Chlorobaculum tepidum TLS: one gene and its partner. The protein of the gene in region 2 interacts with the protein of the main gene of each other region in a pairwise test. Links are inferred from orthologs where the notes say so. Each region holds a gene or a part of one and is shown on either strand. Other genes may lie near its edges.

What was found.
Region 1: the proteins of AYT24_RS01695 (region 2) and lpdA interact in binary tests that used the Escherichia coli proteins (3 or more experiments, as listed by UniProt). The link is inferred for Chlorobaculum tepidum TLS from one-to-one orthologs.

The regions. Positions count from the first base shown.
Region 1 is NC_002932.3:1,213,073-1,227,690, reverse strand. The notes cover bases 6,392-9,218. They hold lpdA (dihydrolipoyl dehydrogenase), read left to right. Parts: upstream 6,392-7,013; coding sequence 7,014-8,423; downstream 8,424-9,218. Other genes in these bases: bchI (magnesium chelatase ATPase subunit I), read left to right, coding at 8,600-9,218; AYT24_RS05885 (RluA family pseudouridine synthase), read right to left, coding at 6,392-6,875. Outside these bases: AYT24_RS05905 (ABC-F family ATP-binding cassette domain-containing protein), read left to right, coding at 149-2,053; AYT24_RS05900 (DNA alkylation repair protein), read left to right, coding at 2,073-2,771; AYT24_RS05895 (prolyl oligopeptidase family serine peptidase), read right to left, coding at 2,912-5,104; AYT24_RS05890 (flavodoxin family protein), read right to left, coding at 5,142-5,720; more of AYT24_RS05885, read right to left, coding at 5,820-6,391; more of bchI, read left to right, coding at 9,219-9,778; bchD (magnesium chelatase ATPase subunit D), read left to right, coding at 9,775-11,637; bchH (magnesium chelatase subunit H), read left to right, coding at 11,921-14,618. UniProt on the Escherichia coli protein: Lipoamide dehydrogenase is a component of the glycine cleavage system as well as of the alpha-ketoacid dehydrogenase complexes.
Region 2 is NC_002932.3:349,978-364,703, reverse strand. What follows is about bases 3,930-6,864. They hold AYT24_RS01695 (ATP-dependent helicase), read right to left. Parts: upstream 6,553-6,864; coding sequence 4,306-6,552; downstream 3,930-4,305. Other genes in these bases: AYT24_RS01690 (4a-hydroxytetrahydrobiopterin dehydratase), read right to left, coding at 6,679-6,864; AYT24_RS01700 (glycosyltransferase family protein), read right to left, coding at 3,930-4,031. Also shown: AYT24_RS01720 (ArsA family ATPase), read right to left, coding at 1-1,055; AYT24_RS10415 (hypothetical protein), read right to left, coding at 1,205-1,750; aat (leucyl/phenylalanyl-tRNA--protein transferase), read right to left, coding at 1,795-2,379; AYT24_RS01705 (nitroreductase family protein), read right to left, coding at 2,389-3,018; more of AYT24_RS01700, read right to left, coding at 2,982-3,929; more of AYT24_RS01690, read right to left, coding at 6,865-7,014; AYT24_RS01685 (alpha-amylase family glycosyl hydrolase), read left to right, coding at 7,260-8,711; AYT24_RS01680 (secondary thiamine-phosphate synthase enzyme YjbQ), read left to right, coding at 8,760-9,185; AYT24_RS10410 (hypothetical protein), read left to right, coding at 9,475-9,690; dxs (1-deoxy-D-xylulose-5-phosphate synthase), read left to right, coding at 9,750-11,684; AYT24_RS01670 (phosphatidylglycerophosphatase A family protein), read right to left, coding at 11,666-12,142; pgsA (CDP-diacylglycerol--glycerol-3-phosphate 3-phosphatidyltransferase), read right to left, coding at 12,147-12,743; AYT24_RS01660 (endonuclease MutS2), read right to left, coding at 12,867-14,726. UniProt on the Escherichia coli protein: A helicase with DNA-dependent ATPase activity. Unwinds DNA duplexes with 3'-5' polarity. Translocates on single-stranded DNA with 3'-5' polarity. Initiates unwinding more efficiently from a nicked substrate than double-stranded DNA.

The DNA of each region.
Region 1 (14,618 bases), 860 kb from region 2 along the record:
GGAGCTGCAGTGCCGGGGTTAAGAAGGGTCGTAAGAACCGTTGGTGTCGATTTTATTGTATGGAAAAAAATGATGATATGGAAACGAAGCTCCGGCTGGAAAGAGGAATGGTATATTGAGGCTTTTTCAGGGCTAAACAAGGGCGGACATGGTATTACTGACGGTTGAGGGGATTACCAAGAGGTATGGTTTGAAAACGCTTTTCGAGGAGGTGTCGTTCGGCATCGATGACCGCGACAAGGTTGGCATCATCGGTGCGAACGGCAGCGGCAAAAGCACGCTGATGAAAATCCTCGCCGGGAGCGAGACGCCCGACACCGGGAGGGTGATGGTGTCGAAGGAAAAGAAAATCTCCTACCTGCCGCAGGTCTCGCCGTACGACGCGGACGACACGGTGCTCGAAGCGGTGCTCAAGTCGGGCGACAAGGTGATGGCGCTCATCTGCGAGTACGAACTGGCTCTTGAGGCGCTTGACCATGCAGAGGGCGACCAGACCGCGCTGATCGAGAAGGTGACGCACCTGTCGCACGAACTCGACGTGAGCGGCGCGTGGGAGCTGGAGTCGAACGCCAAGGCGGTGCTCGGCAAACTCGGCCTGAACGACCTGACGGCGAAGATGGGCACGCTTTCCGGCGGCCAGCGCAAGCGTGTGGCGCTTGCTCACGCCCTCGTGGTGCCGAGCGATGCGCTGATTCTCGACGAGCCGACCAACCACCTCGATGCCGACAGCGTCGAGTGGCTCGAAAGCTACATCCGCCGCTACGCCGGGGCGGTGATTCTCATCACGCACGACCGCTACTTCCTCGACCGTGTTGCCACCCGTATGATCGAACTCGACGGCAAAACAGCCAAAACCTACACCGGCGGCTACGCGAGCTACCTCGTCCAGAAGGAGGCGGAGGAGGCGCAGGAGATTCGCGACGAGCGCAAGCGCAACGCCCTGGCAAAGCAGGAGCTTGAATGGATGCGCACTGGCGCGAAGGCGCGCACCACCAAGCAGAAGGCACGCTTGCAGCGAGCCGAAACGCTGGTCTATGCGCCGAAAAAGGCAGAGAAGCAGGAGATGGAGATCGGCTTCGGCGCGGAGCGGCTCGGCAACAAGATCGTCGAGTTCCACGACGTCTCGAAATCGTGGGGCCAGAAAAAGCTGCTTCGCTCGTTCGACTACCTGCTCGAAAAGGGCGATCGCATCGGCATCATCGGCCCGAACGGCTCCGGCAAGACCACGCTGCTCGAAATGATTGCCGGGCGCACGAAGCCCGACACCGGGCGCATCGAGATCGGCCCTACGGTCAAGATTGGCTACTACGACCAGGAGAGCCGTCACCTCGACGACTCGAAGCGCGTGATCGAGTATATCAAGGAGGAGGCCGAGCAGATAAAGACCAAGGATGGCACGCTGGTCTCCGCGGCCAAGATGCTCGAACGGTTCCTCTTTTCAGGGGCAGCGCAGTACAACCCCATCGGCAATCTTTCGGGCGGCGAGCGTCGTCGGCTCTATCTGTTGCGCCAGCTCATCGGTGCGCCGAACGTGCTCTTGCTCGACGAGCCGACCAACGACCTCGACATTCCAACCCTGCGCGTGCTCGAAGACTACCTCGACACCTTTCCGGGGTGCCTCGTTGTCGTGAGCCACGACCGCTACTTCCTCGACCGCACCGTCGAGCACATCTTCGCCTTCGAGGGCGACGGCATCGTGCGCCGTTACCCTGGCAACTACAGCGTCTATCTCGAAATGAAAGCCGCAATCGCCGCCGAAGAGCAAGCCGCCAAGCAGAAACCTGCGCCCGCAGCCAAACCCGCGTCCGAAGCGCCGAAGCCGACATTGTCGCCGAAACAGCGCAAACTCAACAGCAAGGAGAAGCGCGAACTTGAGCAGCTCGAACAGGCCATCGCCGAAGCCGAAGAGCGGCAGGAAGCGATCAACGCCGAACTTGCCGCCGCCGGTTCGGATTTCGATGCGGTGCAAAAGTTGGGCGACGAACTGCACAAAATTCAGACGAAGCTCGACAAAGACATGGAGCGCTGGGCGGAGTTGGCCGAACTGGCGTGAACCTTGAGCAGAGAACCCGATGATCAAAACAATTCAATCCCGTCTCGAATCTCTCGCCGACGAGCCAACGGCGGGAATTCTCCGTCGCTTTTTCAAGACCGGTCCCGGTGAGTATGGCGAGGGCGACCGGTTTCGCGGCATTCGTGTGCCGGTACTTCGCAAGCTCTGCCGCGAGTTCCTGCACGCGGGCGTCGAGGTGATCTCGGAGCTGCTTGACTCGCCGTGGCACGAAGACCGGATGCTTGCGTTGCTGCTGCTCATCGAGCGTTACCAGTCGTCAAGCGAGAGCGGCAGGGAGGCGCTGTACGAGTTCTACTGCACGCTAACCGGCCGTATCAATAACTGGGACCTGGTTGATCTTTCCGCACCCTGCATCGTTGGCCGCCATCTCCACACTCGCGACCGCTCGCGGCTTTACCGCTTCGTCGAATCGTCCAGCCTCTGGGAGCGCCGCATCGCTATCGTTTCGACCTTCCACTTCATTCGTAACAACGACTTCTCCGACACTCTTGCCTTGGCCGAACGCCTGCTCACCGACCCCGAAGAGCTGCTCCACAAAGCCACCGGATGGATGCTCCGCGAAGTTGGCAAACGCGATCAGCCATTGCTCGAAGCCTTCCTTGAGCACTACGCTATCGCCATGCCCCGTACGATGCTGCGCTACGCCATCGAGCGCTTCCCGGAGGATGAGCGAAAGGGGTGGTTAAAGCGGCGTTGATCCTCGGAGCGCCATGCCTCAGCCTGGTAGTGGAGCCGAATGCTTCACGTTTTGAGTGGGCAGCCAAGAGGCTTCGGAAATTGTGGACTGGAGAGACGTCGTGGACTTGGTGGCCCCTGCAATTCTTCATTCAAAATTCATCATTGGGCGGCTCCGCCGGTCTGCCACAATCCGAAGCTCAGCATGTCGGCGAGCGATTCGAACTGCTTCGTCTTCGTGTCGCCGATGCCGTGGCCGGCTTTGTAATCCGTGAAAAAAAGCACCGGTTTGCCGGAGGTGGTGGCTTCCTGTAACCTTGCGGCGAATTTGGCCGGTTGCCAGGCGGGGACTCTCGGGTCGTTCATGCCTGCTGTGATGAGCACTGCGGGGTATTTTACGCCGTCGCGGATGTGCAGGTAGGCATCCATTTCGAGGAGCGCCTTGCACTCCTCGGGGTTTTTGACGGTGCCGAATTCGGGCACGTTGACCGGGCCATTGGGGCTGAATTCGCCTCTCACCGCGTTGAGCACGCCGACCTGCGGCATGGCGGCGGCGAAGAGGTCGGGGCGCTCGGTTATGGCGCGCCCGATGAGAATGCCGCCTGCGCTGGCCGAGTTGATGGCGATGTGTTCGGGCGAGGTGTAGCCCTCATGAATCAGATATTCGGCGCAGGCGATGAGGTCTTTCCAGGTGTTGGGCTTGGTCGATTTCATGCCCGCCTTGTGCCAGGCGTCGCCCAGCTCTCCGCCGCCGCGTACGTGGGCCACGGCGAGGATGCCGCCCTTGTAGGTCCAGAGCAGGAACGAGGGGTTGAAGAACGGGGTCATCGAGTTGCCATACGCGCCGTAACCGTAGATCAGCACGGGATTTTTGCCATCCATCCTGATGCCGCGATTGTAGATCAGCGACAGCGGCACCTTGACGCCGTCATAGGAGGTCGCCATTACCTCCTTGACTTCAAGGTTGTCGTATTCGGGGTAGCTCGCCTTCGACGAGAGCGTTTCGTCGATGAAACGATTGTGCTTCGCATCGTAGCGGTAGCGGCGATAGTCGTGGTTCCAGCCGCCTATGACCGTCCACAGTTCAGGCCTGTCGAATCCCTTTGAACCGATCGACATCGTGCCCGCCTCGAACGGAGTCTCGATCTTTTCCGGCTTTGTGCTGCCGTAGTTCAGATGATACAACTCCTCCCGGACGCCGTTGGTGGAGATGGTGTAGAAGAGTCCTTCGTTGGTCAGCGCCAGGGCGGTAAGGGTGCCCTCCGCCGGTTCCGGAATGACCGTTTCGGCGGTCGCCAGATCGGGGTGGTCGAGCGAGGTTTTCAGTACTTTGAAGCGCGGCGCGTTCTTCGGTGTGAAGACGTAGAGATTGTGTTTGGTCGCGGCAAAATCGTAAACATCGTCTTCAGGGCGGAAGAGCGTTTTCCAGGGGATGGTTTTTTCGTTCCAGAACCTGGCAGGAGCATACCATGCGGTGACTCTGGGATCGACGCTGCCGACGAAGGCGAAAATTTTCTCGCTTTTCCGGTCGTATATGACCGACGGAATGTCCTCAGGCTTGATGGGCAGGGCGGGATTGTGGGTGCGTGAAAAGATTTCGCGGTCGGTCGATGGATCGGTGCCAACCACGTGCAGCAACACCTTGCTGTCGAGCTCACGTGCTTTGTCGTGCAGATCGGCGGTGTTCATCCGGTTGTAGAAAAACGACTTGCCGTCTGGAAGCCACGACGGCGAAGCGAACCAGCAGCGGTCAATCCTCTCGGGCCAGATGTGGCCGTCCCTGACGTCAATGATCAGCATGACGGAATTTTCCGAACCGTTCGGCGAGACGGTGACGATCACCTTTGAGGCGTCGATATTCGGTGCGACTTCGCTGATGACGAAGGTGCTGCCGCTTCCGTCCTTGTATGTTGTCGGATCGAAAAGCAATCGCTCCTGACCTTTGTATCCCTTGCGGGTGTAGAGTTTGCCGGTTTCGTCCACGGGCGTCTGCTTGAGGTAGAAGTAGTGGTCGTTATCCGTAATGGAAAGATCGAAAACCTTCTCTTTTCTGCGCTGGTCGAACTCCTTCATCTTTTCGATGAGTTCGTTGCGGCCCGGAATGGCGTCGAGCACCTGGCGGGCGTGATCCGACTCGCGCCGGTACCAGGCGGCGACTTTCGGGTCTTTGAGATTTTCGAGCGGACGGTATGGGTCTGCGATGCGTTCGCCGCAGACGGTTTCGACGACATTGGCGGAAGGCGCATCCATGTTTGCCTTGTTATCTGCACGGGCAGGAATTGGCGTGGAAAACAGGAGGGCTGAGAGGCACAGGATGGCCGGGGTGTGCCCGGCGAGCATGGTTCTGTAATTCATGTATCGGTGTGTCAACAGTGTAGGTATCGGTTTCGAATCAGTTGTGCAGTTTCTTCAACAGGAAGGCCATCGAGTGGCCGAGGTCGCGCATGTTTTCCATGCCTTCGGTGTCGTTGACGACTTCGCCGCCGTCACGTCCACCGAAGCCGAGGTTCCAGTAGGTCGAGCCGACCATGAACATCTGGCAGATCTGGAAGAGGTGGTTAATGCTGTCGTAGGCGTGAATGCCGCCGCCCCGCCGGAGCGAGACCACCGACGCGCCGACCTTGTGGCGGAACAGCTGGCCGTTGGTGCGCGACACGAAGCCGGCGCGGTCGATGAGCGCTTTCAGTTCGGGCGTGATGTCGGCGAAGTAGGTGGGTGAGCCGAGGATCATGCCGTCCGCTTCGACCATCTTCGCGAAGATTTCGTTGAAGCCGTCGCCCTTGGTTGAGCACTCGCTGTTCTTGTTTTTGATGCAGGCGTAGCAGGCGCGGCATCCTTTGATGTTTGTGCCGCCGACCTGGATCAGTTCGGTTTCGATGCCTTCATCTTCGAGCACCTCGAAGATGGTCTTGAGCATGATCGAGGTGTTGCCCGCCCGGCGCGGGCTGCCGTTGATGCCAATGACTTTCATGGTTTCGCGCTGTTCCGGATGGAGAATCGTTGTCCGGAGAATTCAAAAAATATAGCGGCAATATAAGCGATAAGTTCAGAGAAGTAACACCGGAGTGATCTAAAGCGTTTGTGTGGTTCGTTTCATCACGCTTCGGATTTTTTCGAGTACGGTCTTCATATCCTCTGGCAGGGGTGCGGTGAAGGCGAGCGGTTCGCCGGTGGTGGGCTGGCGGAAACGGAGGGTTTCGGCGTGCAGTGCCTGTCGGCCCATCAGCTCCAGCAGGTTGTGCGTGAACGGTTCGCTCTTGCTGAAGGGGAGCGTGCGAGGCGTTGCGCCGCCGTAGGTTTGGTCGCCGAGAATCGGGTGGCCGAGGTGTTGCAGATGGACGCGAATCTGGTGGGTACGGCCCGTGTGCAGCGTCATATCCATCAGCGCGAAGTACGCGAGGTCTTCGACAACAAGGTAGTCCGTGATGGCGTGCTTGCCTTCAGCACCCTCGAACGGGAAGTTGGCCATCACCTTGCGGTTTTTGTGCGACCGCCCGATATTGGTCTTGATCGTGCCGGATGGCGGATTGGGCACGCCCCAGACGATGGCTTTATAGACCTTTTCGACCTGCCGCCGGGCGAACTGTGTGGCGAGCTTGTGCAGCGCCACCGGATTCTTGGCGACGATGATGAGGCCCGAGGTGTCCTTGTCGAGCCGGTGCACGATGCCGGGGCGCATCTCCGTCTTGTCGAGATCGTCCGCATCCTTGCCGAGATGGTGCAGGATCGCGTTGGCCAGTGTGCCCGTCCAGTTGCCGAACGCCGGATGCACCACCATGCCGGCCTCCTTGTCGATCACCATCAGGTCGTCGTCCTCGTAAAGGATGCTGATCGGAATATCCTCCGGAGCGAGCTCCGGAGCGGGTGGACGCAGGAAGGTGATGTGGATGTGGTCGCACGACTTGATGCGGTAATTTGACTTGACCGGCTTGCCGTTGACCAGCACGCGCTGCTCCTCGATCGCCTTCTGCACCTTGTTGCGCGTGGCGTTTTCAACCTGCTGCGTGAGGTAGCGGTCGATGCGCATCGGCGTCTGCACCTTGCTGACCTGAAGGGTCATGGTTTTCGGTGCGGCTTCGGGCTGAAGCTCCTTCGGGGATTCGGTTTTTAGCGGCTCTTTTTGCATTTTGTGGCGGCTTCGGTCATGACTTGTGAAAGTCATTATATGTGAAAGTTATTATAGTCAAAGAATCGTCTCGTGCAACCGTGAATGTCCATCGCTGCCGATTCAGGGGGTGATGCGCTTCACACAACCAGTTACGTTATGCAGCAGGCAGATACTCTCGCAGCGCAATTCGATGTCGCCGTCATCGGTTCCGGCCCCGGCGGTTACGAGGCGGCCATTCATGCCGCGCGTTACGGCCTGAAGACCTGCATTGTCGAAAAGGCGGTGCTTGGCGGTGTTTGCGTCAACTGGGGCTGCATTCCGACCAAAGCGCTGCTTCGGAGTGCAGAGGTGTTTGATCTGGCAAAGAATCCAGAGACTTTTGGCGTCAATGTCGGCAACGTATCGTTCGATCTCGCGCAGGCGGTCAAGCGCAGCCGGAATGTGGCGCTGAAAAGCTCGAAGGGCGTGGCGTATCTGCTCAAGAAGGCTGCTGTTGAGGTGTTGGCGGGCGAGGCGGTGCTGACCGGCGGCGCAGGCGTGATGGTCACCATGCCGGACGGTTCTGTGCGCATGCTCGGAGCGAAAAACATCATTGTTGCGACGGGATCGACGCCGCGCGTGATTCCGGGGCTGGAGCCGGACGGCAAAAAGATCATCACCAGCCGCGAGGCGCTGATTCTGAAAGAGGTGCCGAAGTCGATGATCGTGGTCGGCGGTGGCGCGATTGGCGTCGAGATGGCCTGGTTCTACGCCAAGGCGGGCTCGAAGGTGACGATTGTCGAGCTGATGCCGCGCATGCTACCCGCCGAAGAGGCGGAGGTTTCCGAGGCGCTGAAGCGCTCGTTCGAGAAGGCGGGCATCACGGTGCACTGTGGCGCGAAGCTCGATAATGTTGCTGTCAGCGAGTCCGGCGTATCCGCCGAACTGGTCGTCGAAGGCTCGGCGCCGCAGACGCTCAATGCGTCGTGCCTGCTTGTGGCTGTCGGCGTGACCGGCGCGATCGATGGGCTCGGCCTCGATGCAGTGGGCGTCGAAACGGAGCGCGGATTCATTCGTACCGACGGGCAGTGCCGTACCTCCGCGCCGGGTATCTATGCTATCGGCGACGTTCGAGGCGGGATGCTGCTGGCGCACAAGGCGTCGGCGGAGGCGGCCATCGCGGTCGAAGCCATTGCCGGAAAATCGCCCGAGCCGCTTTCGGAGCCGCTTATTCCGCGCTGTGTCTATGCCCAGCCGTCGGTGGCTTCGGTTGGCCTGACCGAGGAGGCCGCGGTCAACGCCGGGTATCAGGTCGCGGTAGGCCGCTCGCAGTTCGCCGCCTCGGGCAAAGCCAACGCCTATGGGCAGCTCGAAGGCTTCGTCAAGCTGGTGTTTGACGCTGCAACCGGCAAGATGCTCGGCGGCCATCTCATCGGCCACGATGCGGTTGAGCTGATTGGCGAACTTGGACTGGCGTGCCGCTATGGCGTGACGGCGGGAGGCCTCGTGAATACGGTTCACGCCCATCCGACCCTGTCGGAAACGGTCAGGGAGGCGGCGTTTGATGCGCTTCAAAGCATGGGGTAAAACCTGGTTTTTTGTGAGTTTTTTATCGTGTCGCATTCGTGAAAAGCGTTTGTTATCTCTATGCTAAAAGCATAAATTCAAAGTTCATTATTTGATTTTCGTCTTAACCAAGCCAGCCCTGCCGGGAAAACCGTGATCGGCGAAGCCCGGGTCGGGTACTAACCAACCAATCGACTATGACCCAGACTGCCAACGCCGCAAAAAAAACCACTTCAACCAAGGCATCGGCCGCCAAGGAAGCCAAGGTAAAGGTAACTGCAGAAGAAAAGGCTGTGACTGAAGTCAAGAAGCCGGCTGCAAAAAAGAAAAGTGCCCTGGCATTTCCCTTCACTGCCATTGTCGGGCAGGAGGAGATGAAGCTCAGTCTGATTCTCAATATCATCGATCCGAGGATCGGCGGCGTTCTAGTTATGGGTCATCGCGGTACCGGCAAGAGCACGACCGTTCGCGCGTTGGCCGAGGTGCTTCCGCTCATTCCGCGCGTCAAGGGTGATATTTACAACCGCACCGTCGAACAGTATATCGAGATGGAGGCTGCCGGAAAAGGCGCTCCGGCCATCAAGCCCGAGGATGTCGAGACAGAACTGATTCCCGTGCCGGTGGTTGACCTTCCGCTTGGTGCTACCGAAGACCGCGTTTGCGGCACCATCGACATCGAAAAGGCGCTTACCAGCGGCGTCAAGGCTTTTGAGCCTGGTCTGCTTGCCCAGTCCAACCGCGGTTTCCTCTATATCGACGAGGTCAACCTTCTCGATGACCACCTGGTTGACGTGCTGCTCGACGTGGCCGCCAGCGGCAAGAACGTGGTTGAACGCGAAGGTATCAGTATCCGCCACCCCGCCCGTTTCGTGCTGGTCGGTTCGGGCAACCCGGAAGAGGGCGAGCTTCGTCCGCAGCTTCTCGACCGTTTCGGTCTCCACGCCCGCATCACCACCATCAACGACGTTGCCAAGAGGGTGCAGATCGTCAAGCTCCGCCGTGAGTTCGACGAGGATCCGGAAGCCTTCATGAAGAAGGTCTCTCGTGAGCAGCAGAAACTCCGGAAAAAGATCGTCGCCGCCCAGCAGCTTCTTCCGCAGGTTACGATGGACGACGCGGTGCTTACCGACATTGCGAAGCTTTGCATGAACCTCGGTATCGACGGTCACCGCGGCGAGTTGACCATCACCCGTACCGCTCACGCCTATGCCGCCTGGGAGGGTGACAAGAAGGTGACCATGAAGCACGTTCGCGAAATCGCCGGTCTCTGCCTTCGCCACCGCCTTCGCAAGGATCCGCTCGAAACCGTCGATGCGGGAGAGAAGATCGATCGCGAACTCGCAAAAGTACTGGGAGAGGCCGAAGCAGCAGCATGATAGCATTTACCGACATTGTAGGAATGGATCTGGCCAAGCAGGCGCTCATGCTCTTGGCCGTCGATCCCTCCCTTGGCGGTGTCGTGATTCCTTCGACCGTAGGTTCGGGAAAATCGACGCTCGCAAGGGCATTTGCCGACATTCTGCCTGAAGGCACTCCCTTTGTGGAGCTGCCGCTGAACGTGACCGAAGACCGTCTCATCGGCGGCGTCGATCTCGAAGCCACCCTTGCTTCAGGCCAGCGTGTCGTGCAGCACGGTGTGCTTTCAAAGGCGCACAAGGGCGTTCTCTATGTCGATTCGCTCAGCCTGCTCGACAGCTCCGCCGTGTCGCACATCATGGACGCCATGAGCCGTGGCGCGGTGATCGTTGAGCGCGAGGGACTCAGCGAGGTGCATCCGGCGGACTTCATGCTGGTTGGCACCTACGACCCGAGTGATGGCGAGGTGCGCATGGGCCTGCTCGACCGCATCGGTATTATTGTGCCGTTCACACCGGTGAACGACTATCGCGCCCGCAAGCAGATTGTCAGTCTCGTGATGGGCACGCGTAACGAAGAGGATACGCAGGATGAACTGCGCATGCTTCGCGGCATCATCGGCGCGGCAAGGGAGCAGTTGCATCACGTCTCGATTACCAACGAGCAGATCAAGGGTCTTATCCAGACCGCCATCAGCCTTGGCGTCGAGGGCAACCGCGTCGATATTTTCGCGATCCGTGCTGCCATCGCCAACGCTGCGCTCAACCAGCGTACCGAGGTGGACGACGAAGATCTGAAGCTCGCCATGAAGCTGGTGCTGGTGCCGAGGGCGACCCGTATGCCCGAGCGCGAACCCAACCCCGAGGAGATGGCCCAGGACGAGCCGCCGCCGCAGGAGGAGCAGCCGCAGGACGAAGCCGAGGATCAGAACGCACCGCCGGACGAGGCCGACTCCGATGCCGACGAGGAGCAGGAGGAGACTCCCGACATGATCGAGGAGTTGATGATGGATGCCGTTGAGACCGAACTGCCCGACAACATCCTCAACATCTCGCTCGCTTCCAAGAAGAAGGCAAAAAGCGGCAGTCGAGGCGAGGCGCTGAACAACAAGCGAGGCCGCTTCGTGCGTTCGCAGCCGGGCGAAATCAAGAGCGGCAAGGTCGCCTTGATTCCGACGCTGATTTCCGCCGCACCGTGGCAGGCATCGAGAAAAGCCGAGCAGGCAAAAAAGGGCATTAAGTCTACGGCTGCACTCATCATCGGCAAGGATGACATCAAGATCAAGCGTTTCCGCGACAAGTCCGGCACGCTCTTCATCTTCATGGTGGACGCGTCCGGCTCGATGGCGCTGAACCGCATGCGCCAGGCCAAGGGCGCGGTGGCGAGCCTGTTGCAGAACGCTTACGTGCATCGCGACCAGGTTTCGCTGATCTCGTTCCGTGGCAAGCAGGCGCAGGTGCTCCTGCCACCATCGCAGAGCGTGGATCGCGCCAAACGAGAGCTTGACGTGCTGCCGACTGGGGGCGGAACTCCGCTTGCCTCGGCCTTGCTTACCGGCTGGGAAACCGCCAAGCAGGCGCGCGCCAAAGGTATCACGCAAATCATGTTCGTCATGATCACCGACGGTCGCGGCAATATTCCGCTGGGTGCTGCATACGATCCCAACGCGACCAAAGCGTCCAAGGAGGAGCTTGAAAAAGAGGTCGAAGCATTAGCCCTCTCCATCCAGGCCGATGGCATCGCCTCGATTGTGGTCGATACCCAGATGAACTACTTGTCACGAGGCGAAGCACCCAAGCTCGCGCAGAAACTCGGTGGCCGGTACTTCTACCTTCCCAACGCCAAAGCTGAACAGATCGTCGAAGCTGCGTTGAGCTGACCTGTCTTCTTTGTCATTTGCCGTCTCGCTGTAAAGCGGGACGGCATGATGGCTTCTTTTACTCCGAATCGGAACTTTGTAGTACCCCGCCATCCTCTTTTAACTCAATAGCCTCATTGCTTATCAGTCTGTATCGCGTCAAACCTGTACTCCATCACGAACAAATATAGATGGTGGCGCTTAGGAATTAATTCCTGCTTTTATACATTAAATGAGCGTCGACAGGGCAGGAGTTTGCCTGTGGTCGCACGCTTACCATTAATGTGTACAGACAAACCCCGTCATGGCACAAAGACGTAAAATCACGGCGATTGTGGGTCTCGAGCAGTACAATGCCGGGCTCTGGAGGAAAATCAAGAGCATGCTCGACAAAGATGCCGAGCTGGTTCAGTTGAGCGATGTCGATCTCGAAAAGCAGAATCCCGAGGCGGCCAAGGCCATCCGGGAGGCCGACTGCGTGTTTATGAGCATGATCAACTTCAAGGAGCAGGTCGACTGGTTCAAGGAGCAGCTCAATCAGGGAACCAACGAGAAGACCATCTTCATCTTCGAGTCGATGCCTGAGGCGATGGCGCTCACCAAGGTTGGGAGTTATCAGGTCACAGAAGGGAAGTCGGGTATGCCGGACATGGTGAAGAAGATCGCCAAGATGCTGGTCAAGGGGCGCGACGAGGATGCGCTCTACGGCTACATGAAGCTGATGAAGATCATGCGCACCATCCTGCCGCTGGTGCCGAACAAGGCGAAGGATTTCAAGAACTGGTTGATGGTCTACTCCTACTGGCTCCAGCCGACGCCGGAGAATATCGTCAACATGTTCCGCTTGATTTTGCGCGAGTATTTTGACTCGAATGTCAAGGTGGAGCCTATTGTCGATGTGCCAAACATGGGACTCTACCATCCCGACGCGAAGGAGTACTTCAAGGATGTGAAGAGCTTCAAAAGCTGGTCGAAGAAGCGTGGCGTGAACTTTGACAAGTCGCAGAAGATGGCCTTGCTCTTCTTCCGCAAGCATCTGTTGCAGGAAAAAACCTATATCGATAACACCATCCGCACACTCGAAAAGCATGGCTTGAACGTGTTCCCGGCTTTCGTAATGGGCGTCGAGGGGCACGTTCTCGTGCGCGACTGGTTGATGAAAGAGAAGATCGACCTCTTGGTGAACATGATGGGGTTCGGTCTCGTCGGTGGCCCGGCAGGTTCGACCAAACCCGGCACGGCAGCCGAGGCGCGGCACGAGATTCTGACCGGTCTCGATGTGCCCTACATGGTTGCCCAGCCGCTGCTGGTGCAGGATTTCGAGTCGTGGCACGAACTTGGCGTTTCGCCGATGCAGGTGACCTTCACCTACTCGATTCCTGAGATGGACGGCGCGGTGGCACCGGTAATTCTCGGCGCGTTGCAGGACGGGAAGGTCGAGACCGTGCAGGAGCGGCTCGACCGGCTGGCGATTCTTTCCAAAAAATGGATGCGCCTGCGGGCCACCCCAAACCGCGACAAGCGAGTGGCGCTGGTGGTGTACGACTATCCGCCAGGCCTCGGCAAGAAGGCGACGGCGGCCCTGCTCGACGTGCCGACCACGCTTCTGCGGATTCTGGAGCGTCTAAAGAAAGAGGGCTACAACGTCGGTACGCTGCCCGAGTCGCCCGAGAAACTTTTCGAGATGCTTGATCGCGCGACCGATTACCAGATCATGCAGAACAAGCCGGAAGCCATCAAGGTGAGCCGCGAGAAGTACAATGAGCTGGTCACCTACCACGAGCGCGAGCGCATCGAGGAGCGCTGGCAGGCCTTCCCCGGCGAGATCGCGCCGATTGGCTCCGACGAGGTGTTCCTCGGCGGCTTGCGGCTCGGTAACATCTACATCGGTGTGCAGCCGCGTCTCGGCGTGCAGGGCGACCCGATGCGCTTGATTTTTGACAAGGCCAACACGCCTCACCATCAGTACATCTCCTTCTACCGCTGGATCAGCCGCGAGTTCGACGCGCACGCGCTCGTTCATGTGGGAATGCACGGCTCGGTCGAGTGGATGCCAGGCCTTCAGACCGGCCTGACCGGCGAGTGCTGGCCCGACGCGCTGCTCGGCGAGGTGCCACATTTCTACATCTATCCGGTGAACAACCCGAGCGAATCGACCATCGCCAAGCGCCGCGGACTGGCCACGATGGTCTCGCACGTGGTACCGCCGCTGGCCCGCGCCGGCTTGTACAAGGAGCTGCCTGCGCTGAAGGAGCTGCTTGCCGACTATCGCGAGCGCAACCAGGCTCAGGGTGAGGATGTCGAACAGGTGCAGGAGGCGATCATGACCAAAGCTGAGCTGCTCAACCTGACCGACGACTGTCCGCGCCGTCCCGACGAGCCGTTCAGTGACTTTGTCAGCCGCCTTTACATCTACATCGTCGAGCTGGAAAACCGCCTCATCTCCAACTCGCTGCATGTCTTCGGTGAGGCGGGGCCGCTCGAATCCCAGATCATCACGATCACCGAGACCATCAAGAATCGCGGCGAAAACGGCCGCTCGCTGCCTTACATCTTTATCGATACCTCTGGCAAAAACGGCCACTACGGCAGTTACGAGGAGATTTCGAGCCTGTCGCGCAAGGGCGACGAAGCCGCGATCAAACTTCGCGAGTGGGCCGAGAACGCCTGCCGCGAGTTCGTCAAGCAGACGATGTTCGACCGCAAGAATCCGCTACAGGCGTTCGAGTTGGTGACTGGTGGAAGCCGGATGCCGGAGGAAGACAAGCCCTTCATCCAGCGCATCATTCAGGAGGGCGCGATGATGATTCAGGCGCTCAGCGACAACAGCAGCGAAATGAACTCGCTCGTCAAGGTGCTCGAAGGCGGCTACATTTCCTCTGGCCCCGGCGGCGACCTGGTGCGCGACGGCATGAACGTGCTGCCGTCTGGTCGCAACATCCACTCCATCGACCCGTGGCGCATCCCGTCCGAGACCGCCTTCAAGCGAGGCACCCTGATTG
Region 2 (14,726 bases):
AGGAACGGAATCCGGATGCAGAGCACCTCGCGGTTGTCAGAGGTCGCCTGATTCTTTTTGCTCTCGATCCAGAAGTTCTTGCCCGAATAGAAGGTCTTGTCGGGAGCCTCTTCGCCGAAGACGATCTGGCTGATGTCGTAGAGAGCGTCGGGGCCGATCGGCTCGGTGCGTTGCAGGTGGCAGCGGAAGACCGGCGTCGGATAGAAGGAGTTGTCGATCTCCATCAGGTACTTGCTGTGCAGATCGGCCCAGAACTCGAAGTACTCGCCCACGGTTCGCGAGGTCGGCAGAATCTTGTTGATGACGATGCCGTCGATATTGATACCGTAGAGGTGCACGAAAGTATAGGCGCGCTTGGTTTCGAGAATCGAGAGTTTCTCCGGGTTCAGCACCAGCCGGAAGGTGACCTCCGGGCTGAGAATGAACTCGTTGATGTCCTCCATCTGCTTGAGCAGCACGTTGACCTCGTTGAAGAAGTCGTCGTCGGGAATATTGTTGCCCGAGAGAGGACGCGCCAGCGAAGACATGCTCTTGTAGAGCTTGAAGAACTGCTTGCCCATGTTGCCGCCGATGATGATCTCCGGGTAGGCGAGCAGTCGAAGCGTGTTGCCGGTCGGCGAGGTATCGAGCACGATAGTGTCCCACTTGCCGGACTGCGATTCGTCGAGCAGACGGGAAAGCGCGAAGATTTCGTCAAGACCTGGCTGCGTGGTCAGCTCCGAAGCCATGCCGCTGTCAATGCCCTGATTCTTGTACGACGAAGAGACGAACTTCTGGAAGCCCGACATGTTTTTCTTCAGCTCGTAGATGGTATCGACTTCGAGACCGTACAGGTTCTTTTCGATCTTGAGCGGCTCGTTGCGGCCAATCTGCACGCCGAACACATCAGAGAGCGAGTGAGCCGGATCGGAGGACATGATGAGCACCCGTTTGCCTTGTCGTGCAAGGGCGACTGCCGTAGAGGACGAAATGGTGGTCTTGCCCGTTCCCCCTTTGCCGGAATAGATGATAATCCTTGGCGGAGACTGTTTTTCAGATAAATCTCTCGACGACATGCGGCACACTCCTTTGATACAGCCTGAAAAATGATCCCGATAAAACGAACTGTGAAGTTAGCACTTTTACAGCAACATTTTCAAAAGATCGCTAAATCATTTTGGAATAATGATATAAACAATTACAAGACAGAACAAACAGACTCGTTTCAGCGCCCATCTATCTTGCTGATCTTCTTAATGACTGCGTTGCCTTTCAGTGGCTTGTAAATCAGCACCATTGCAGGATGCCAATCCGTGCCAGGATAGACGGCCCTCGCGTTACAGAAAAATTCGTAGTTCACGCCTTCAACAATCTGCTTCCTGACAACAAGAGGCTCATAGCCCACCCCTGTAAGACCGGCCATAGTATCCCTGAATACTACCCGATCCGTGAATGAAAGCATTTCAAACTTCGACCAGACGCCTGGCTTTGAAATATCCTTGGAAACCGTCTTCCCGGATTCCGGACTGGTTGCCGCCTTTTTGGAAACTGCGGGTGATGAATCAGCCGCAAGCGATACGCCGCCAAAAAAGCTGCTTATTGCGAACACGATAAAGAAAGCCTGTAAAAATCTCTGTTTCATTGCCGTCGGCGTTTGTTTTATAGGTGAATGAACCATGACGCTTCTCGCATCCATCTCAAAATGCACCAAGAAGAATTGGTGCTTCGAAAACAGCGGTTGATCGAACGTTGAATAAAGGCCGCGTTTCAACCCGTTGTCAAATAGAAAAAGGTAGCTCTTTTCCCCTTTGCTTCTCAGACAAACGAAATCTTTTTTCCGAGAGCGCGCTCAAGCTGCACCATGTACTCTTCGTGGGGGATTTCAATCGCACCGAGACTCTCAAGGTGTGGGTTCATGATCTGCGCGTCGAGCAGGAGATAGCCTTTGCGTTTGAGATAGCCCACCAGCCAGGCAAAGGCGACTTTCGAGGCATCAGACCGAAAAAAGAACATCGACTCACCGAAAAAAGCCCCACCCATCGACAGACCGTACAGCCCTCCGGCAAGCTCGCCATCCTGCCAGCTCTCCACACTGTGCGCCACTCCGAGACGATGCAGCTTGAGAAACACCTTGATAATCTCCTCCGAAAGCCAGGTCTCCTGCCCGGTTGAACGAGGCTGCGAGCAGGCACGGATCACCTGTTCGAAAACTGAATTGATTTTGATGGTAAAACGCTTTTTGCCAATGACGCGCCGGAGGCTTCGCGACGGCCGGAAACTGTCGAGCGGCACCACCGCGCGCTGGTAGGGCTGGCACCAGCTCACCGTCCCCTCGCGAGAGTCGGCCATCGGGAAAAAGCCGTGCCTGTAGGCACGCAGAATATCCTCTACTTTTATCATGCTAAGGACTTACCCGCGTTCACGAAGCTGTTCCGCCGTCACCAGCAATTCATCGACCTGCCGCTTCGGCACATGGTGAATACCATGTTTGTCGCGCCAGTAGCGGATATCGTCTCCCGGTTTTATCTGGTCAATCACCACCGTTTCGGCGGGCTTGCCAAGCGCAATCACAAGAAGCACCGTCCATGCGTCGGGAATGCCAAGCGACGCCATGAGACGCTCACGGTCGATGGCGGCGACGATGCAGCCACCTAGCTCTTTCTCAGCCGCGCCAAGCATGATGGTCTGCGCCGCAATACCGCTGTCGCAGGCCGCGCCGGGCAAATCTTCGTTCCGGCACAGCATGACAAGGGCGGCGGCGGGACGCTCGCCCGGTTCAGGGCCAGGCCAATCTTCGAGATACCCGGCCCATTTCAGGCAGGGAAACACCTTGTCGGACATATCAGCACCTGTAACCGGCAAAAACCGCAACAGCTGCCTGTTGGCCGCGGACGGCGTGTAGCAGACCAGCTCAACCAGATCGCGAAGCGTTGCATCATTCACGGCGACATGTTCGTCGAACCGCCGGATGCTGCGACTCCGGGCCACCAGTTCCCTGAGCTTCATGATTTCGACTCCTCGCGACAGTGATCCTTCCATGCGGCATCGGTAAAGACGCGCAGATCGTTCCATCTGCCCGAAGCAATCCACTCGGCGATGTAATCGACCGTCCTCGAATAATTAAGCGGCTTGCCCGGCGGCATGGCGAACCACTCCTTGAGCACCTCGCCATCGAGCGTGTGCATCGACATGCCATAGCCGAGCTGCACCATTGCCAGCGCGTTAGACTCCTGCTCGATCTGGCCATCGAGCGGACGGAGCAGCATCTTCTTGCCGAGATGCAACGCCTCGCCCGGCAGCTCGAAGCCCGCGTTGCAAACCACCCCGGAGCACTCCATGAGGTCGCGCAGGAACCCCTCCCGCGAGTAGCCCCGAAAACAGAGATGACCATCGTCGCGATCCTCTTTGACCTTGCCGTAAATAAAAAAGCGGTACGCATCGAACGGACGGAGAAACGCATCAATGTCCTCGACCTCCTCGAACGGCAGATAAACCAGAATCTTCTGCGGATCCTCTTCTGGCCGAACGGCATCGTAGAGTGTTTGAGGAATAACCGGGGGAAAGATTGGCTGGTTGAAATGGTCCCAGTGCAATCCGGCGTTGTAGCGGGCCGGAGCGAAATTGAGCAGAGTGTACTTCTCGAAGAGATTACCGCGTGCGATGGGAATATGGAAGGGAAATGCGTACTGGTGACCAAACCCGACGCTCACGATCCCTTTGAACCGGGCAGCCATCGAAGTGACCGGCTCGAAATCGGTAATCACCAGATCGACACACGAAGTATCGAGCGACAGAACATCGGTCCAAAGACTGACAAAATCGAGCTGGAACATGGTCTCCATGTAGCTCATCTTGCCGCGGCGCGTCACCAGGGTGAAGCCCTTGAGCACCTTGTAGGGAGCAAACACCTCAATCTCACGAAGCTCTTCCTCCTTTCTGCCGCTGATGATGACCTGAACCTCATGCCCATCTTCCTTGAGCTTTCTGACCAGCTCCCTGCTTCTGCTGATATGGCCATTCCCTGTTCCCTGAACGCCGAAAAGGATCTTCATGCACTGCGTTTGTTTAATACCTTCCCGTTGCCAGTCAAAAGCCACGGGACTGGATGCCAACAGCTTAAAATTACAATTATTACGGAAATATAGAAGAAAGCAGCAACGGCGTAACACCGTTGCATCACAGATTGACCGGCGGCATGAGAAAAGCGGAGAAAAGGCATTGACGCTGTGGACGTAGCGGGTGAAGGATAAATCAACCGGCGTCGCTCCCGGATGCTGCGCCTTTGTCATGCTGAGCAGAGCGAAGCATCCCGTCAGGCAGCGTTCATCACACGATCTTCAGATTGGCGTACTGCACCATCAGCGTTTTTTCGCCGGCGGTGCGGAAGTTGATCTTGACCTTCTGCTTCGCCCCACTGCCCTGCACTTCGAGCACGGTGCCGGGGCCGAAGATAGCGTGCTGCACTCTGGTGCCCGGGCGGTACTCGCTTTTGGCCGCGCCGGTGGGACGCGCCGATCCGGCGGGTTTGACGGTCGGCACCTTTGCCGCCGGGCTGCCCCCCGGCTGAGGCCTCAGCGACGAGCCGAAGACCGGGCGTCCGGCCATCGCCGTCGCAGCGACCTTTTTCGGGCTTTCGGAGAGCTTGCGCCCCCCTTCGGTGACGATAATGTTGGGGTTGATTTCGTTGATGAAGGTCGAGCGCATGCACATCTGCGGCTGGCCATACATATAGCGGCTCTGCGCCCACGAGAGGAACAGCTTTTCGCGCGCTCGGGTGATCGCCACGTAGAAGAGCCGCCGCTCCTCCTCCAGTTCGCCCGGTTCGTAGCTGTTGAGCGGGAACAGCTTCTCCTCCATGCCGGTGACGAACACCACCGGAAATTCAAGACCCTTCGCCGCGTGCACCGTCATGAGCGAGACGTAGTTATCCGACTCCTGTGTTTCGTCGTAGTCCGAGGCGAGCGAGATGGTCGAGAGGAAGTCGCCGAGCGTGGCCGAATTGGGATTGTGGTCGGCAAAGTCGCGCGTCATCGAGAGCAGCTCCTGAAGGTTCTCGTGCCGCGCAAGCGCTTCGGGCGTGTTCTCCTCCTTCAAGAGCGAGAGCAGGCCGGTGGTCTCGTAGAGCATCGAAAGCACGTCGTAGGCGGTGCCCTCTTCGGCCTGCTTCCGCATCGCCTCGATGAGGTCAGTGAACTGCGTCAGCGCGTTGACGAGCCGCGCCTGGAAGCCCCCCTCACCCGCGCGCTTCACCGCTTCATAGAGCGAAATGTTCCGTTCCTCGGCGAACTCCTTGAGCTTGTTGATGCTCACGTCGCCAATCTTGCGCGGCGGAAAGTTGATGACCCGCAGAAGCGACTCGCTGTCACGGTCGTTCAGCACGAGCCGCATGTAGGCCACGGCATCCTTGATCTCCTTGCGCTTGTAGAACGACACGCTGCCGAAAATCTTGTACGGAATGCGGTTCTGGCGCATCATGTCCTCGATCACGCGCGACTGGGCGTTGGTGCGGTAAAACACCGCGAACGAGCGGTACTGCGCGCCCTTCGACAGCCGGATCGACTTGATGTGCTCGGCCACCTTTTCGGCCTCGCGCTTTTCGTTGAACGCTTCGATCAGCGTGATCGGCTCACCCATACCGGCGTTGGCCACCAGCTCCTTTTTGATCTGGTGCGTGTTGCGGCTGATGACGCTGTTGGCCGCGTCCAGAATCGTCTTGGTGCTGCGGTAGTTATCGACCAGCTTGAACACCTGCGCGTCGCCGTAATCGTCGTTGAAGTTGAGTATGTTCGAGATGTCCGCCCCGCGCCACGAGTAGATCGACTGCGCGTCGTCGCCAACGACGAAGATGTTCCGGTGCTTTTCGGCGATCATTTTGGCGACCAGGTACTGCACGCGGTTGGTGTCTTGGTACTCGTCGATGAGCAGGTACTTGAAATAGTCCTGCAACTGCTCCAGCACACGCGGCTGCTCGGTGAACAGCTCGATAGGCTTGATGAGCAGGTCGTCGAAATCGAGCGCGTTGTTCTCGCGCAGCTTGTGCACGTAGCGCTCATAGACCAGCGAAATCTTCTGCGACTGGTCGTCGATCGCCTTGCGATGGAACTCCGGTGGCAGGACGAAGCTGTTCTTGGCCTTGCTGATGGCCGAGTGCACGAGGTTCACCGGCAGCGTTTCGGGCGACAGGTTCAGCTCCTTCATGCACTGCTTGATGAGGCTCTTGCTGTCGTCGGCATCGAAAATCGAGAAGTTGCGATCGTAGCCGATCAGGTGGATGTAGCTGCGCAAAAGCCGCGCGAACACCGAGTGGAAGGTGCCGATCCAGAGGCTGGAGGCGCTGCCATATTCGAGGATGCTGTCGATACGCTGGCGCATCTCGCCCGCCGCCTTGTTGGTGAAGGTGAGGGCGAGAATGTTCTGGGGCAAAACCCCGACGTTGCGGATGAGGTGCGCGATGCGGTAGGTAATGACGCGAGTCTTGCCCGACCCCGCGCCCGCCAGTACCATCACGGGGCCTTCGGTAGCGAGCACGGCCTGTCGCTGAACATCGTTGAGTCCCTGGAGAAAATCTGTCAAAGCTTCTGGAAATAAAAGGTTAGCGGCCCACACTCCCGGCTGGGGATCGGCAAGCCATCACAAAGCTCAGAAGAATTTCGCACATCCGGACTCGAATACCAACGCTGACATTAGAAAAAAACGTCCTCAAACCAGCTTTTCGGTCTTCGTCGCCATGATGACGTCGTTCAGGTGGATGCCTCCGATGGCGTGCGTCCACCACGAGACGGTCACTTTGCCCCATTCGGTCAGAAGCGCCGGATGGTGCCCCTCGGCTTCGGCGAGCTGGCCAACCCGGTTGGTAAAGTCGAGCGCCGACTGGAAATCCTTAAACGTGAAAACCCTGACCAGTTTCGAGGTGCCGGAGTCATCGACCAGTGTCCACTCTGGCAGAGAGGAGAGTTGCCGCTGAAGCTCTTCCGAAGCCATCGGAGCTGCCGTCCCCTCGCAGGGCACGCAATGCTTGTTTTCGAGCTGTGTCATGATATGTTCTCCTGTCTTGTGTTCCGCAGACTAGGCCCAGATCGCCCCGCTGGTGATGTCACTGGAGTGCTGCATTGCCTTTGCGTAATTTTCAACCGCGCCATCCATCCCAGAGTTGCACGCGGGTCATGTCCGGAAACTGTAAAACCTCTGCTCGCGCCCTATCTTTTGCTATTTCCTTGCTATATTAGGCATCCGAAATTTCCGGCCTCGACACTGGCCGCCTCCGCTCAACTGGTACAGGCATGTTTCCTCTGGTTTATGAAATCAATACGCGAGTCTGGCTGAAAGAGATTTCGGCGAGGCTTGGGCACCCTATCACCCTTGAAGAGGTGCCCGATGAGGAGTTGCAGATTCTTCGCGACGGGAAGTTCACCCATGTCTGGCTCATGGGCGTGTGGAGACCGAGCCGCTACAGCGCGGCTATCGCGGCTTCGCATCGGGGGCTTCGCTCGGAGTTGCTCGATTATCTCAAGGATCTGCAAGCCGAGGATATTGTCAGCTCCCCCTACTCCATTCCGGCTTACGAAGTCAGCAAGGTCATCGGCGGTCAGGAGGCGCTCGTGGCGTTCCGCAAACGCCTGGCCGACATGGGCATCAAGCTGATCCTCGATTTCGTGCCGAACCACATGGCACTCGACAACCGCTGGCTGCCGGAGCATCCCGAATATTTCGTCACCATTTCGAGGCACGAGCAGTGCCACGATCCCTCATCCTGCTTCGAATACACCAAAGGCAAATATCTCGCGCACGGCAAAGACCCGTACTTCCCGCCCTGGACCGACACCCTGCAGCTCAACTACGCCAATCCGGCCACGCACGAAATGATGATCCACAACCTGTCGCACATCAGCGACCTGTGCGATGGCGTGCGCTGCGATGTGGCGATGCTGATCCTGAAGGATGTGTTCAACACCACCTGGCAGAATCTGGCCGGAAAGATGAGCGAGGAGTTCTGGCCGAAAGCGATCGAGGCGATCCGGCACAAGCACCCGAAGTTTCTCTTTCTTGCCGAATCGTACTGGAACCGCGAGTCGGAATTGCAGCAGCTGGGGTTCGATTTCACCTATGACAAACCGTTTTACGACTACCTCGGCGCCTCGCCGGTCAATGTGCCGAAACTCAAGGGCCACCTGCTCGCCGACTGGGAGTATCAGCAGAAGCTGTGCCGGTTCATCGAGAACCACGACGAGGTTCGCGCCTCGGAGCGCTTCGGCCCGAACCACGCGGTCGCGGCGCTGGTGATGCTCACCTCGCCCGGCATGAACCTGATCCACCAGGGGCAGATGCTCGGCTTGAAAAAGAAAATTCCCGTGCAGCTCATCCGCCATTCAAAAGAGCCTTCAGACAAGGCGCTTTTGCATCTGTACCTCAAACTGTTCGAATTCCGCCGTGAGGCCGTGATTCAGGAGGGGCATACCGAATGGCTCGAACTGAACACGAATGGCCAGTCGCTCTGTTTCGGCTACTGCCGGACGATTCCGGACGTTTACGCCTTCATTCTCGCCAACTTCTCGGCTACCGGCATCGACACGCAATTCAGCCATCCAGCGCTCGCGGGGCTTGGCGACTCGGCAATCACCGCCTTGTCAACCCGATTTCCGGAACATCCTCATGAACTTCATCTGCACGATTCGACCCTGAGCATCCGCCTCGCGCCCCACGAAGGAGTGCTGCTCATAGCCAAAAACAGCTGACGCAGTTCAACCGGCGTTTTTCACCACCACATTTTCGCACACGCATCCATGAACTACCATACCGCCACCATCACCTGCCAGACAACGCGGCCAATCGACATTATCGACATCACCGCCGATGTGCGTTCGGCGCTCGAAGAATCCGGTCTGCAACAGGGCACCGTCACGCTGCTCAGCCGCCACACCACGGCCTGCCTCAACATCAACGAGCGGGAGGAGCGGCTCATGCAAGACATGACCACCTGGCTGAAGCGCTTCATCCCGAAAGATGGCGACTGGCTGCACAACATCGAAACCATTGATGGCCGCGACAACGCCCACTCGCACCTGCTGGGACTTTTCATGAACAGCTCCGAAACGATTCCGTTCTCCGAAGGCCAGCTCATGCTCGGCAAATGGCAGTCGATCTTTTTCATTGAACTTGATGGTCCGCGCCCAAAACGCGAAGTGCTGGTGCATATCCAGGGGGAATAAAAGGGACGAAACCGCAGGGTCGCTCAGGATATGAAGAATTGGGCTGAAGCCCGGATTTTTTAGCAGATGCTTGACCCCGGACTAAAGTCCAGGGCAATTGTCACGGGCTTATTGACCAAGTCCCCTCTTCTCAACGAGCCGCTTTTCCATTCAGTCGGTTTTTTTAACCAGACGGACATTCGACCTCTTACATGTACCCTATTGCCCCGGTTTTCAAACCGGGGTTAATTTTCCCCCATCTCTCCACTCGGCTTCAGCCCAATATCTTGTGCAACCGATTATTTTGATCATGCGCAACATGGAACAAAATGTAGGGGCGAACCCTTGCGGTCGCCCCAGAACCATGTTGGCAGATCCCGGTTTGCCGACACGGTTGCGGATTCACCAGTCCAATCAGGCAACCACGGAGATGGGCTACGGAAAAAATCTCTTTATTTCATTTCTACCAAATCCCGATTTCGATCTCGATTCAGAACAAGGAAATCCCCCCATCCCGGAACGGTAGGCTGATCCGGGAGGTTAGAAAAAAAACGTACTTTCATCTGAACATCATCCCCCTAACCTATGGCAGACCTCGTCTCCGCTCCGGCTATGATTTCGCAGGCCTATCCACTGCTTTCGTCCATCCACTCTCCCGCCGACCTCAAGAAACTGAGTCTTCACGAACTCGAACTGGTGGCTGCCGAGTGCCGGAAAAAGGTGATCGAGCTGGTGTCGCAGAACGGGGGACACTTCGGTTCGAGCCTCGGAGTCGTGGAGCTGACCGTGGCGCTGCACTACGTCTACCAGAGCCCGACCGACCGGATCATCTGGGACGTGGGCCATCAAGCGTACGTGCACAAAATCCTCACCGGGCGGCTGGCGCAGATGGAGACCAACCGCCGCTACCACGGCCTGGCGGGCTTCCCGAAGCGCAGCGAAAGCCCGCACGACGCCTTCGGCACCGGCCACGCCTCGACCTCGATCTCGGCGGCGGCAGGACTGGCGGCAGCACGAGACCTTGCCGGACGAAAGGAGAAGGTAGTGGCGATCATCGGCGACGGCAGCCTGACAGGCGGCATGGCCTTCGAGGCGATGAACCATCTCGGCGATACGAAGTCCGACGTACTGGTCATCCTCAACGACAACCAGATGGCGATTTCGCCAAGCACCGGAGGCTTGAAGAACTATCTGGTCAACCTCACCCTGAACAAAACCTACAACCGCTTGCGCAAGTTTGTATGGGACAGCCTCTCCCTGCTGCACAACGAAATAGGCGAAACAGCCAAAACCGCCGTGCACCGCATCGAGGATGGCATCAAGGCCGCCTTCACGCCCGGCGCGTATTTCGAGGCGCTCGGTTTCCGCTACTTCGGCCCCATCGACGGCCACAACATGGAGCAGCTCATCAAGGCGCTCCGCGAAATGCGCCAGCTCCACCACCCCAAGCTGCTACACGTCATTACCACCAAGGGCAAGGGGTTCAAGCCCGCCGAGGAGAACCAGCCCAAGTGGCACGCCAGTGTTGGAGGCTTTGACATCGAGACAGGCAAGAACGTCAAGGCTCCCGGCAAACCGGCCAAGCCGAAGTATCAGGAGGTGTTCGGCGAAGCGCTGGTCGAGCTGGCGCTGAAAGACCCGACCATCACGGCGATCACGGCAGCCATGCCGAGCGGCACCTCGCTCGACCTGTTCCAGCAGGCTATTCCGTCGAGATGCTTCGACGTGGGCATCGCCGAGCAGCACGCTGTCACCTTCGCAGCAGGACTCGCCTGCGGCGGCTTCAAACCGGTATTCGCCGTTTATTCCACCTTTTTGCAACGCGCCTACGACCAGCTCATCCACGACGTGGCGCTGCAAAACCTGCACGTGGTGTTCGCCATCGACCGCGCTGGCCTGGTCGGCGAGGATGGCCCGACCCACCATGGCGCGTTCGACCTGTCGTACCTCAACGTCGTGCCGAATTTGACCATCATGGCCCCCGGCGACGAACAGGAGCTGCGAAACATGCTCTACACGGCACTGTACGATATCAAAGGCCCGGTGGCGATCCGCTATCCTCGAGGCAGCGGCAGCGGCGCGACGCTGCACAAGGAGTTCACGCCTGTTCCGGTCGGCAGGGGGCGAATTCTGCGGGATGGCAAATCGGTGGCGCTGCTTGGCATCGGCACCATGAGCAACCGCGCGCTCGAAACCGCTGCACTGCTTGAAGCGGCAGGCCTCGATCCGCTGGTGTGCGACATGCGCTTCCTCAAGCCGCTCGACACCGAGATAATCGACATGGCGGCATCACGCTGTACGCACATCGTCACCATCGAGGAGAACAGCATCATCGGCGGCTTCGGCAGCAACGTGGTCAACTATCTGCACCACGCCCATCCCGGAATCAAATGCATTTCGTTCGGCCTGCCCGATGCCTTCGTCACCCACGGCAGCATGGATGAGCTGTACCGTGAAGTCGGCCTCGACGCCGAAAGTCTGTCGGGAAAGATTCTGGAGTTTTACAAGGATAAGCCGTAAGGCAGCATCGGAAGGGCAAGCATCACGAGACGAAGTAACAGGTTGGCCAGAATTCCGGCCAGCACGTCGTCGGCCATGATGCCCCAGCCGCCGGGGAGGTGCTGGGCACGATCGACAATGCCCGGCTTGAGTACGTCGAAGAGCCGGAAGAAGATGAACGCAAGCAACACGGCAAGCGGTGAAAATGGAATGGCAAACAGCGAAATCCATTGCCCGGCAACCTCGTCGATCACCGCCTGCGAAGGATCCTCACCATACTCCTTTTCCATGGCCCCGCCAGCCCACACGCCAAGCACAATCGAAAGCGCGATCAGCAAAGCGAGCAACGGCAATTCACGAATTGTAGGGATATAAAGATAGAGCAGCGCGGCGGCTCCGCTGGCGAAGGTGCCCGGCGCAAACGGCACATACCCAATACCAAAGGCGCTCCCGAAGATTCTGCCGAGCCATTGCCGCATGGCTTCAGCGCCCTCCCGCAGAATTCCGGAAGATGAGGCGCCTGTTGCTGATGAGGTAGGAAACCCCAGTCCAGACCGTAAACAGCGTAATGGCGAACATCGCGTAACCAAGCCAGGGCGAATGGAGAATCACCTCCATGAAAGCCGCCATCTTCGGGCCGAAAAAGCTCTTCTCCTTCAGCAGGATGAAAAGCATGATAACATAGGCGAACAGGTTCTGCGCGAAGGTTTTGTACTTGGCCTCCTTGCTGGTCACCACAGGATGGTCGATGTGCTCCGCATAGACGCGCAGCCCCGTCACCACGATGTCACGGGCAGCCACGAGCAACACCATCCAGAGCGCCAGATAGCCTTCCCATACATAGAAAAGAAATGCCGTAGTGATGAGCAACTTGTCGGCCAGCGGATCAAGAAACGCTCCGAGCCGCGTCACCTCGCCGTACTTACGGGCGTGGTAGCCATCGTAAATATCGGTGAGAGAAGCCGTTACGAAGACAATGACCCCCAACAGCCTGTACCACGCGCTATCCTGCATGAGCAGCAGCACGAAAACCGGCACGAGAATGATTCTCAGAATGGTAAGCTGATTGGAAAAAGTCATGTTGATGATGAAATTGAAGTCGATGCCTCCTCAATCCGAACGTTCGCAAGGGCAAAAGATACTTCATCCTGCACATTTTGTCAAAGCTGACTGAAATACGCCGGGCGAATGAGTTGATCGCACTCAGCGCATCTCGACCACGGTCACGCCCGCACCGCCCTCCTGCCAGTCGCCAAGGCGGAAGCTTTTGACGCGCGAGTGCTGCTTGAGAAACTCTGCCGTACGCAGCCGCAACGCGCCGGAACCTTTGCCGTGAACAATGGTTCCGAAGGGCATCCGGTGCACCGCCAGCGCGTCGATGAAACGCCCGATCTCGGCAATCGCTTCGTCACCAGTGAGGCCGCGCAGGTCGAGCCGCGTCGATTCGAGCGTTGACGATTTGACCGACCAGCTCTTGCCCGCCGCCGCGCCCGTCGCCGCCTCTTTTTGCAGCTTCTTCGCACCGGCACGGGAAATCTTCTTCAGCCCGCGCAACGCCGTGGTAAGCCGGAAGTTGCCGCATTGCACCACCGCCGAGTCGCCCTGGATCGACTCCACCTCGCCGGTGGTGTTGGTGTCGCCAATCCGAACCGTGTCGCCGGGGCGGATGCTCAGGTCGGCCTGCGGCGCGACCTCGCGCTCGACCTGCTCCCCCTTCACCGCCAACTCGCGCTTCATTCCGGCCAGCTTCGTCCGCGCCTTGTGCAGCGTCGCATCGTCGCCGGGATGTTCCTTCACCTCGCGCACGAGATCGCGAATCTCCTTGCGCGCCTGTTCGAGCTGGCGGTCGAGATCGCGATACCCCCTGCTCTTCAGCTCCTGCATTTTTTTGCGCAGTTCGGCCCGCTGCAAGGTCAAGGCCGAGCGAATCGATTCGGCTTCGAGCCGCTCGCGCCTCAGCTCCCTCTCCAGCTCGCGGTTGCTCGCCGCAGACTTCCGGAAATCCTCGATCATCTCCTCCAAGCCGGTATGACCGGTCGTCAAAAAGCCTGTTGCGCGGTTGACGATCTCATCCGAAAAGCCCATGCGCCGCATCATCGCAAAGGCGAAGCTGTTGCCCGGCACGCCTTTAAGGAAGCGAAAGGTCGGCGCGAGGCCGTGCCGGTCGAACTCCATCGCGCCGTTGACGACCCCTTCGCGCCGGTGGGCGTAAAGCTTCAGCTCGCCGAGATGGGTGGTGACGATGGTCTTGACGCCGCGTTCAAGCAGCTCCTCAATCACCGCGCGGGCGATGGCGCTCCCCTCCTCGACGTCGGTGCCGGAGCAGAGTTCGTCGATCAAAACGAGGCTGTCGGGCTGCGCGTGGTCAAGGATGTCGCGGATCGCCGAGAGGTGCGAGCTGAAGGTCGAGAGATCGTTTTCGATCGACTGCTCGTCGCCGATTTCGATGAAGATGCTGTTGAAAAGCGGGAACTCCGAACTCTCGCTGCACGGCACGAGATAGCCGTGGCGCAACATGCAGACCAGCAGCCCGACGGTCTTCATCGCCACCGACTTGCCGCCCGCGTTCGGCCCCGAAATCACCAGCACCTGTTCGTTTTCGTCAAGCTCCATGTCGAGCGGAAAGACTTTCTCCTTCGAGAAACCGTGCGAAATGAAGAGCCACGGATGGTAGCCCTTGACGATCTTCAGCCGCCGCCCCGCCGAGATTTTCGGCAGCATCGAACCGGTCTCGACGGCGAGCCGCGCCCGTGCGTAAAGCGAGTCGAACGCCGCCATGATTCGCTCGTTATGGCGCACATTCTCCAGCTCCTGCCGCACGCCGTCGGAGAGCGCCTTGAGAATGCGCTCGATCTCGCGCCGCTCGGCGATTTCGAGTTCCTGGATGCGATTGCTGATTTCGAGCGTTTCGGCGGGTTCGACGAACACCGTCTGGCCGGTCTGTGAGTAGTCCTGGATGTAGCCGGGCAGCCGGTGCTTGTTCTCGACCCGAAGCGGCAGCACCTGCCGACCGTTTTTCAGCGCCACGGTCTCCTCCATCAGCCACCCTTCGTTCTGGCAGCG